2 linked regions of the Aquibium microcysteis genome follow. The protein of the gene in region 2 interacts with the protein of the main gene of each other region in a pairwise test. Links are inferred from orthologs where the notes say so. Each region holds a gene or a part of one and is shown on either strand. Other genes may lie near its edges.

The links. Proteins that work in one complex are often made in the same cells at the same time.
Region 1: the proteins of mtgA (region 2) and IAI54_RS09275 interact in binary tests that used the Escherichia coli proteins (3 or more experiments, as listed by UniProt). The link is inferred for Aquibium microcysteis from one-to-one orthologs.

What each region holds. Positions count from the first base shown.
Region 1 is NZ_CP061080.1:2,016,634-2,020,423, reverse strand. The notes cover bases 1-2,948. They hold IAI54_RS09275 (peptidoglycan D,D-transpeptidase FtsI family protein), read left to right. Parts: upstream 1-584; coding sequence 585-2,312; downstream 2,313-2,948. Other genes in these bases: IAI54_RS09270 (UDP-N-acetylmuramoyl-L-alanyl-D-glutamate--2,6-diaminopimelate ligase), read left to right, coding at 2,370-2,948; ftsL (cell division protein FtsL), read left to right, coding at 214-588; rsmH (16S rRNA (cytosine(1402)-N(4))-methyltransferase RsmH), read left to right, coding at 1-212. Outside these bases: more of IAI54_RS09270, read left to right, coding at 2,949-3,790. UniProt on the Escherichia coli protein: Essential cell division protein that catalyzes cross-linking of the peptidoglycan cell wall at the division septum. Required for localization of FtsN.
Region 2 is NZ_CP061080.1:3,947,658-3,952,312, forward strand. What follows is about bases 1,048-4,018. They hold mtgA (monofunctional biosynthetic peptidoglycan transglycosylase), read right to left. Parts: upstream 2,900-4,018; coding sequence 2,195-2,899; downstream 1,048-2,194. Other genes in these bases: IAI54_RS18410 (gamma-glutamyltransferase family protein), read right to left, coding at 1,048-1,282; IAI54_RS18415 (hypothetical protein), read right to left, coding at 1,309-1,710; rpmF (50S ribosomal protein L32), read right to left, coding at 1,853-2,035; IAI54_RS18430 (polyprenyl synthetase family protein), read left to right, coding at 3,107-3,985; IAI54_RS18435 (lytic transglycosylase domain-containing protein), read right to left, coding at 4,005-4,018. In the rest of the region: more of IAI54_RS18410, read right to left, coding at 1-1,047; more of IAI54_RS18435, read right to left, coding at 4,019-4,655. UniProt on the Escherichia coli protein: Peptidoglycan polymerase that catalyzes glycan chain elongation from lipid-linked precursors. May play a role in peptidoglycan assembly during cell division in collaboration with other cell division proteins.

The DNA of each region.
Region 1 (3,790 bases), 1.9 Mb from region 2 along the record:
ACCTGCCGGAGGTCGTCGTGCAGGCGCCGACCTTCGAGCAGGCAGGCAAGGCGGTCGCCGCGTCGGAGGCGGAGGCGGAGCGCAATCCGCGCGCGCGCTCGGCCAAGCTGCGCGCCGCCATCCGCACCGGTGCGCCGGCCCGGCGCGAGGACCATTCGATCTTCGGATTTCCGCGGCTGCCGGACATCCGTTCAACAGGCGAGGAGCGCTGACGTGTTCCGTACCACCGACATCGTGCTGATCGCGGTCATGGTCTCGGCCGCCGCCTTCACCTACCAGACCAAGCATGCCGCGGAGGACGAGCTGCGTGCGCTGCGCCGTCTGGAGAGCCAGATCCGGTTCGAGGAGGAGACGGCCGACCTGCTGCGCGCCGACTGGAGCCTGCTCACCCAGCCGGCGCGCCTGCAGGCGCTGGTGACGACCTACCAGGCGGAACTCAACCTCCAGCCCATCGACGCGCGCCAGATCGCCGATCCGTCCGCCATCCCGATGCCGGCGGTCGATCTCGACGACCCGGCGCAGGCACCGCCCGACGGGCTCGCCGCCAGCGGCACCGACGCAACCATCACCGGGAGTACACCGCGATGAAAGGCTGGCTGAAGGCAGGGACGGCGCTCGGCCGTCTTCGGCGAACCAAATCGCAGGACGACGCGCAGCAGATCGTGGTCGAGGGCCGGCGCAAGGCGAATGGCGGGCGCTCGCGCGTGTTCATCACCATGGCGGTGTTCTTCGGGATCTACGCCACGATCACCGGGCGGCTGGTCTATCTGGGCATGCAGGAGCCGGAGACCGGGCAGTTCTTCGGCGGCGGCCGGATGGCCGCGTCGCGGCCCGACATCCTCGACCGCAACGGCCAGGTGCTGGCGACCGACATCAAGTCGGCTTCGCTGTTTGCGGAACCACGCCGCATCGTCGACCCCGACGAGGCGGTGGAACTGCTGTCCACCGTGCTGCCATCGCTCGACTACGAGCAGACCTATCGCAAGCTGACCAGCGGCTCCGGCTTCGCCTGGCTCAAGCGCGAGATCACGCCGCGGCAGCAGAACGAGATCATGCAGCTCGGCATTCCCGGGATCGGCTTCCGACCGGAGAAGCGGCGCTTCTACCCGGGCGGGCCGACCGCTTCGCACATCCTCGGCCTCGTCAACATCGACAACGAGGGCATCGCGGGGATGGAGAAGTACGTCGACGGGCAGGGGCTCGCCGACCTGCGCGCGACCGGGCTCGTCTCCGCGTCCTCGCTGGCGCCCGTGAAGCTGTCGATCGACCTGCGCGTCCAGCACATCGTGCGCGACGAGATCGCGTCCGCGATGGAGCGCTACCACGCGATCGCGGCCGGCGCGGTGGTGCTGGACGTCAACACCGGCGAGATCATGGCGATGGCCTCGGTGCCGGACTTCGACCCGAACAACCCGTTCAATGCGCACGAGAAGGATCGGCTGAACCGCATGTCGGCCGGCGTCTACGAGATGGGCTCGACGGTCAAGAGCTTCACCACGGCCATGGTTCTCGATGCCGGAAAGGCGACGCTCAACAGTTCCTACGACGCGTCGCGGCCGCTCTCGATGGGCCGCTTCACGATCCGCGACTTCCACGGCAAGGGCCGCGTGCTGACCGTGCCGGAAGTCTTCATCTATTCGTCGAACATCGCGTCGGCGCGCATGGCCATGGACGTCGGCATCGCCGGTCACCGCGACTTCCTGAAGCGGCTCGGTCTGCTCGACCGCATGCAGACGGAACTGCCCGAGGTGGCGTCGCCGACCGAGCCGAAGGAATGGAAGCAGCTGAACTCGATCACGATCTCCTTCGGCCATGGCTTCGCCACGACGCCGCTGCAGACAGCGGTCGCGGCGGCGGCGCTGATGAACGGCGGCAAGCTGATTCCCCCGACCTTCCTGCCGCGGACGCAGGAGGAAGCCGACCAGGTCGCGGTGCAGGTGCTGAACCCGCGCACGACCATGGACATGCGCTATCTCTACCGGCTCAATGCCGAAAAGGGATCGGGCAAGCGCGCCGAGGTGCCGGGCTACCGGGTCGGCGGCAAGACCGGCACCGCCGAGAAGGTTGTGAACGGGCGCTACGCCAAGGACAAGCGCTTCAACGCATTCCTGGCCGCCTTCCCGATCGAGAACCCGCAATACGTGGTCCTGTCGGTGATCGACGAGCCCAAGCCGGAAAAACCGGGCATGGGAGCGACGGCCGGCTCCAACGCGGCGCCGATCGTGGCCAACATCATCCGCCGCGCCGCGCCGCTGCTTGGCGTCAAGCCGGAATTCGGCCATGAAAGCGGGGCCCTCCTGGTCTCGAACTGATGATTCTGATCGACGCGCCGTGGGGATGGCGCGCCAAAACCCCGAAACAGTGAACGTATGAAGCTCCGCGATTTCGCAGATATCGTCCCCAACGGTCCCGCCGCTTCAGGCGAAATCTCCGTCGAGGGTATCACGTCGGATTCCCGCGCCGTCCGGCCGGGTTACGTCTTCGCGGCGCTGAAGGGCACCAGGAGCGACGGGATGGCCTTTGCGGCCGATGCCGTCGCGCGCGGTGCGGTCGCGGTGATCGCCGCCGAAGACGCGGACACCTCGGGGCTCTCCGTTCCAGTCCTGCGCTCCGGAGACCCTCGGCGGGCGCTGGCGCTGGCGGCCGCGCGGTTCCACGGCCGCCAGCCCGAGACCATGGTGGCGGTGACGGGGACCAGCGGCAAGACCTCGGTCGCCGCCTTCGTGCGCCAGATCTGGGCGCATGCCGGCAAGGCGGCCGCGAGCATCGGAACGACGGGCGTCGTTGCGCCGGGCCGCAGCGAATACGGGTCGCTGACGACGCCGGATCCCGTGGAACTGCACCGGCTTCTGGCCGAACTCGCCGCCGCCGGCGTGACCCATGCCTCCATGGAGGCGTCGAGCCACGGGCTCGACCAGCGCCGGCTCGATGGCGTGCGGCTCGCCGCCGCCGGCTTCACCAATCTCGGCCGCGACCACATGGACTACCACCCGACGGTCGAGGACTACCACGCCGCCAAGATGCGGCTGTTCACCGAACTGCTGCCGAAAGGAGCGCCGGCGGTCATCTTCGCCGACGATGCCTGGTCGGACGCGACGATCGCAGCGGCCTCAGGCGCCGGCCTCGACGTGCGCACCGTCGGCCGCAAGGGGACCTTCCTGTCGCTCAAGCGGGTCGAGCACGAGCGGCGGCGGCAGCGGGCGGAGATCGAGGCGGGCGGGGCCATCCACGAGATCGTGCTGCCGCTGGCGGGCGACTTCCAGATCGCCAATGCGCTCGTGGCCGCCGGCCTCGCGATCGCGACGGGGATCGACGCGGCGACGGCGCTGAAGGCGCTGGAGCACCTCGAAGGCGCTCCGGGCAGACTCGATCTGGTCGGCTCCACCGCCGCCGGCGCGCCGGTCTATGTCGACTATGCGCACAAGCCGGAGGCGCTGGAGAACGTGCTCGCCGCGGTGCGGCCCTTCACGACCGGCCGCGTCGTGGTGGTGTTCGGCTGCGGCGGCGACCGCGACACGGGCAAGAGGCCGATCATGGGCGAGATCGCCACGCGCCTCGCCGACGTCGCCATCGTCACCGACGACAATCCCCGCTCGGAGGTTCCGGCCGAGATTCGAGCCCAGATTCTGGCAGCCGCACCCGGCGCGATCGAGATCGGCGATCGCCGCCAGGCGATCCGCGCGGCCGTCGGCATGCTGGCCGCCGGGGATACGCTGGTGATCGCGGGCAAGGGACACGAAGTGGGCCAGACGGTCGCCGGCCGGACGCATCATTTTTCCGACCACGAGGA
Region 2 (4,655 bases):
CGAAGGCGATCGACGGGCGCCCGTCGCTGGTCGCCAGGCCCGGAATGATCGTGTGCATCGGCCGCTTGGACGGCCCGATCTCGTTGGGGTGCCCCGCCTCCAGAGAGAAGCAGGCTCCCCTGTTCTGCAGCGCGATCCCGGATTCCGGCGTCACGATGCGTGACCCGAACCCGGAATAGATGGAATTGATGAAGGAGACGGCGCGGCGGTCGCGGTCGACCACGGTGAGATAGACCGTGTCGGCCTGCGGCAGCGGCGGCAGCGAGAGATCGGGATTGCGCCGCTGCGGGTCGAACCCCTTCGCAAGCGCCCGCGTGAAGTCCCCTGCCAGGATCTGCCCGGTCGAACCGGACATGGCGGAGGGGTCGGCGACCTCGCGGTCGCGCACGGCATAGGCCAGCCGCGCCGCCTCGATCATCAGGTGATGCCGCTCCGCGCTGCCTGGCGCGAGCCGGTCGGCGCCGAGTTCGGTCATCAGGTTCAGGATGATCAGCGCGGTGATCCCCTGCCCGCTCGGCGGGATCTCGTGGACGGTGTGGCCGTGATAGTCGGTCGTGATCGTGCCGACCCAGTCGGCGGTGACGGCCCCCAGGTCGGCCTCGTCGAGAAAACCGCCCTTCGCCCGCACCGTCGCGGCGATCTCGGCCGCGATCGGCCCCTCGTAGAATGCCCGCGACCCCTCCGTCGCGATCCGCCGCAGCGTCGCGGCGAGCGCCGGCAGCTTCAACCGCGTGAACGCCTCGGGGGCCCGGCCATCGACGAGATAGTGCCTGCGCCCGCCCTCGTCCGCGGCGAGGTCCGCGACGTGGTGCGGCCAGTCGCGGGCGACGCGCGGGTGGATGGCGAAGCCCTCCTGCGCATAGCGGATCGCATCGGAGAAGAGCCCGTCGAAGCTGCGCGTGCCGAAGCGCTGCGCCAGAACTTCCCAGGCCTTCACGGCCGCCGGCACGGTGACTGCGTGCGCGCCGTAGGCCGGCACCTTCGGGAAGCCGCGCTCGCGGTACCAGGCCGCCTGCGCGCCCGCCGCCGACCGCCCGGACCCGTTCAGCCCGTGCACGGTGCCGTCCGGCTCGGCCAGGATGACGAAGCAGTCGCCGCCGATGCCGGTCATGTGCGGCTCGACCACCGCGAGCACCGCGCTGGCCGCGATGGCGGCGTCGACCGCGTTGCCGCCGTCGCGCAGCATCGACAATGCGGTCGCGGTGGCGAGCGGATGCGACGTCGCTGCCATGCCGTTCTCGGCGATGACCGGCGACCGGCCCGGCAGGTCGAAGTTTCGCACGGGAGGCCTCTGTCCGTCCGGGATCGTCAATTGAAGCTCACGTCTCGCCCGGCCGACCGGATCGAGACGGAGAAGCCCGCGATCAGGTCGATGAAGGCGATGACCATGAGGATGAAGAACACCGAGTGCGCCGCCTGATCGACGAGGAGGAACTCCACCAGATAGGCGACGAACACGAAGGTGGACAGCAGGTGATCGACCACGGAAGCATTCGACGTGCGCGTCGACTTCATGATCTCGAAGAAGAGCAGGAAGAGCGCGACGACGATCAACAGGTCGCCGAGCGTCATCGCGAAAGCACCGCCCGACATCATCGGGATGGAAAAGAGCACCTGCTCCCACGGACCTGTTTCCCCGCCCCCCAGCAGACCGGTGAGGCCGAGGTTGAACAGGATGAAGGGGATGATGAGCAGCGGGACGATCGCCATGGCACGGCTTCCGGTTGATGCGGTGGCGCAAACTGTCGCGGTGGCGCGACCACGTCAAGCCGGCTCGATCGTTCGGAGCGTCGTTCTGCAAAGTAAAAGACCGGCACGAGGCCGGTCGGTCTACGTCGGCTGAGGTAGAGGATCAGCCTTCCTTGGGCTCCAGAACCTGGCGGCCGCGATACATGCCCGTCTTCAGGTCGATGTGGTGCGGACGGCGCAGTTCACCGGAATTCTTGTCCTCGACATAGGTCGGGGCCTTGAGCGCGTCCGCCGCGCGACGCATGCCGCGCTTCGACGGCGAGGTTTTCCTTTTCGGGACAGCCATGGTACCTGCTCCATCATCGGTCAAAGACCCGTCGCGCCCTCGGAGAAGGGCCGAGGCGACAGGCCGTCTTGTGAAAGTCGCGTGCCTATACACGCTCGTGCGCCGCTTGGCCAGCCGCAGGCATCGATTTTTTTCCGCCATCCTGGTGCCTGCGGCGGCTCACCCCACGCAGGCGACGTGACTTCCGGCCTGCCGCGCCCGCCTCTCGATGATGTCGGCGAGGCGTCTCAATCCGGCTGAAGGCTTGGCCGGATCGCGCTCGTGGGGATTGGGAAGCGTGACCGCCAGCAGGGCCGCCTGTCGTCGCGACAGATCGGCAGCCGACACGCCGAAATGATACAGCGACGCCGCCTCCGCCCCATAGATGCCGGGAGCCCACTCGACGATGTTGAGGTAGATTTCCATCGTCCGCCGCTTCGGGACCACGAAATCGAAACCCAGCGCCAGCGGAACCTCCAGTGCCTTGCGCACGAAGGAGCGGCCCTGCCAGAGATAGAGGTTCTTGACCGTCTGCATGGAGATGGTGGAGGCGCCACGCGTCGGTTCACCCGCCAGCGCGTCGTCGATGACCGACGACAGCGCGCTCCAGTCGATCCCGCCGTGCGCGCAGAACTGCCCGTCTTCCGACATGATGACGGAATGGACGAGCAGCGGCTCGATCTCTTCGATATCCACCCAGTGCCGCTCGAAGGCGCGCATCGTCACGAAGTCGCGAACCATCAGGGTCGAGACGGGGTGCACGAAGGGCAGCAGGCCGATCAGCGTCAGCACGACGGGCGCAAGGACGAGCATGACGAGAACGAGCCCGCCGCGCCGCAGCCATCTGGCGGCACGGCCGCGCGCCCGGCCCGGCTTCCGGCGCATGCTGCGGCCCTTCGCGGCCATGGAACTGTCGTCTTGCGTGTTCAAATCCAGCCTGACCGGGTCGTTCCAAGGCTGAATAGAGCCTGCGGGCTGGTCATGCAACGGCGCATCTCGGCGCGGGCGCCGGCACGCTTGACCGGCGACCAATTTGCAGCCATCGCTCGCACCATGCAAGCCGACGCCCTCGCCCTCTTCGAAGCCGCGCGCATGAGCCACGCCGACGCCGTGGAGCGGCGCCTGCGCTCGCTGCTCGATGGCCGGCCCCGCGATGGCGAGGTTGCGCGGCCGGAACGACTGATGCAGGCGATGCGCCATGGCGTGCTGAACGGCGGCAAGCGCCTGCGGCCGTTCCTGGTCATGGAAAGTGCCGCGCTCTTCGGTGTCGAAGGCGAGGCGCCGCTCCGCGTCGCCGCCGCACTCGAATGCGTCCACTGCTACTCGCTCATCCACGACGATCTGCCGGCGATGGACGACGACGATCTCCGCCGCGGCCAGCCGACGGTGCACAGGGCCTTCGACGAGGCGACGGCGATCCTGGCCGGCGACAGCCTGCTCACCTATGCCTTCGACATCGTTGCGAGCGAGGAGACGGAATTGCCGGCCGCCGCCCGCGTGGCGCTGGTGGCTGCGCTCGCCCGCGCGTCGGGCCTCGGCGGCATGGCGGGGGGACAGATGCTCGACCTCGCGGCGGAACGCGACGCGCCCGACGAGGCCGGCATCCTGATGCTGCAGGCCATGAAGACCGGCGCGCTGATCCGCTTCGCCTGCGAGGCCGGCGCCATCGTCGGCGGCGCGGATCCGGCCGAGCGGGCGCGACTGGCCGAGTTCGGATCGGCCGTCGGGCTTGCCTTCCAGCTCGCCGACGACCTGCTCGACCTGACCTCCGACGCCGCGACGCTGGGAAAGGCGACCGGCAAGGATGCAGCCGCGGGAAAGGCGACGCTGCCCGGCCTGCACGGGGTCGACTGGACCCGCCGGCAGCTCGACGGGCTCGTGGCGCAGGCCGAGGAACTGCTCGAGCCGTTCGGCGAAACGGCCTCGATGCTGCGGGCGGCGGCGCACTTCATCGCCCGGCGCGATCACTGACCGCCGGACCGGCCGCGATCTACCGGTTGCGCAGCACGATGCAGGAGCCGCCGGCCGCTCGCAACTCCCGGCAGATCCTGTCGGCGCTCGCCCGGTCGTCCACGCCGATCCGGACGGCATGGATGCCTCGCCGCCCGAGCGGTGAGCGAACGCGGCTCACCACCGGCTCGTGCTCCGCGAGCAGGCCGGGAAACCGGCCCTTCACCCGCTGGTACTGCCGGATCGCCACGTCGCGCCGGAAATGGCCGGCGAGCTGGACGCCCCAGGGCTTCAGCTGGACGCTCGACATCGGCACCGTCGCGGTGCGGGTGGCGGGCAGCGCCTCGCAGGCCTCCTGGAAATCCTTGCCTTCGGCGAGCGGCGGAACGTCCCCCGGGCCCGCCTGGCCGATGAAGCTGTCGGCCGGGGCCCCGAGGATGTCGAGCACGTAGTTCTCCGTCTCGAGCGGCAGGAACCCGCCGGACGAGAGCCAGCGCGAGACGCGGCTCTCGCCGGCATTGTAGGCCGCCGCCGCGAGCCCGAGGTTGCCGAAGCCCTCGGCCAGTTCCGCGAGATAGGCCGCGGAAGCGGGAATGGCCTTCGCGACGTCGAAGCTGTCGTCGAGCCCGCGCATGGCCGCAGTGCCGGGCATGAACTGGGCGATCCCTTCCGCGCCGGCCGGACTGACGGC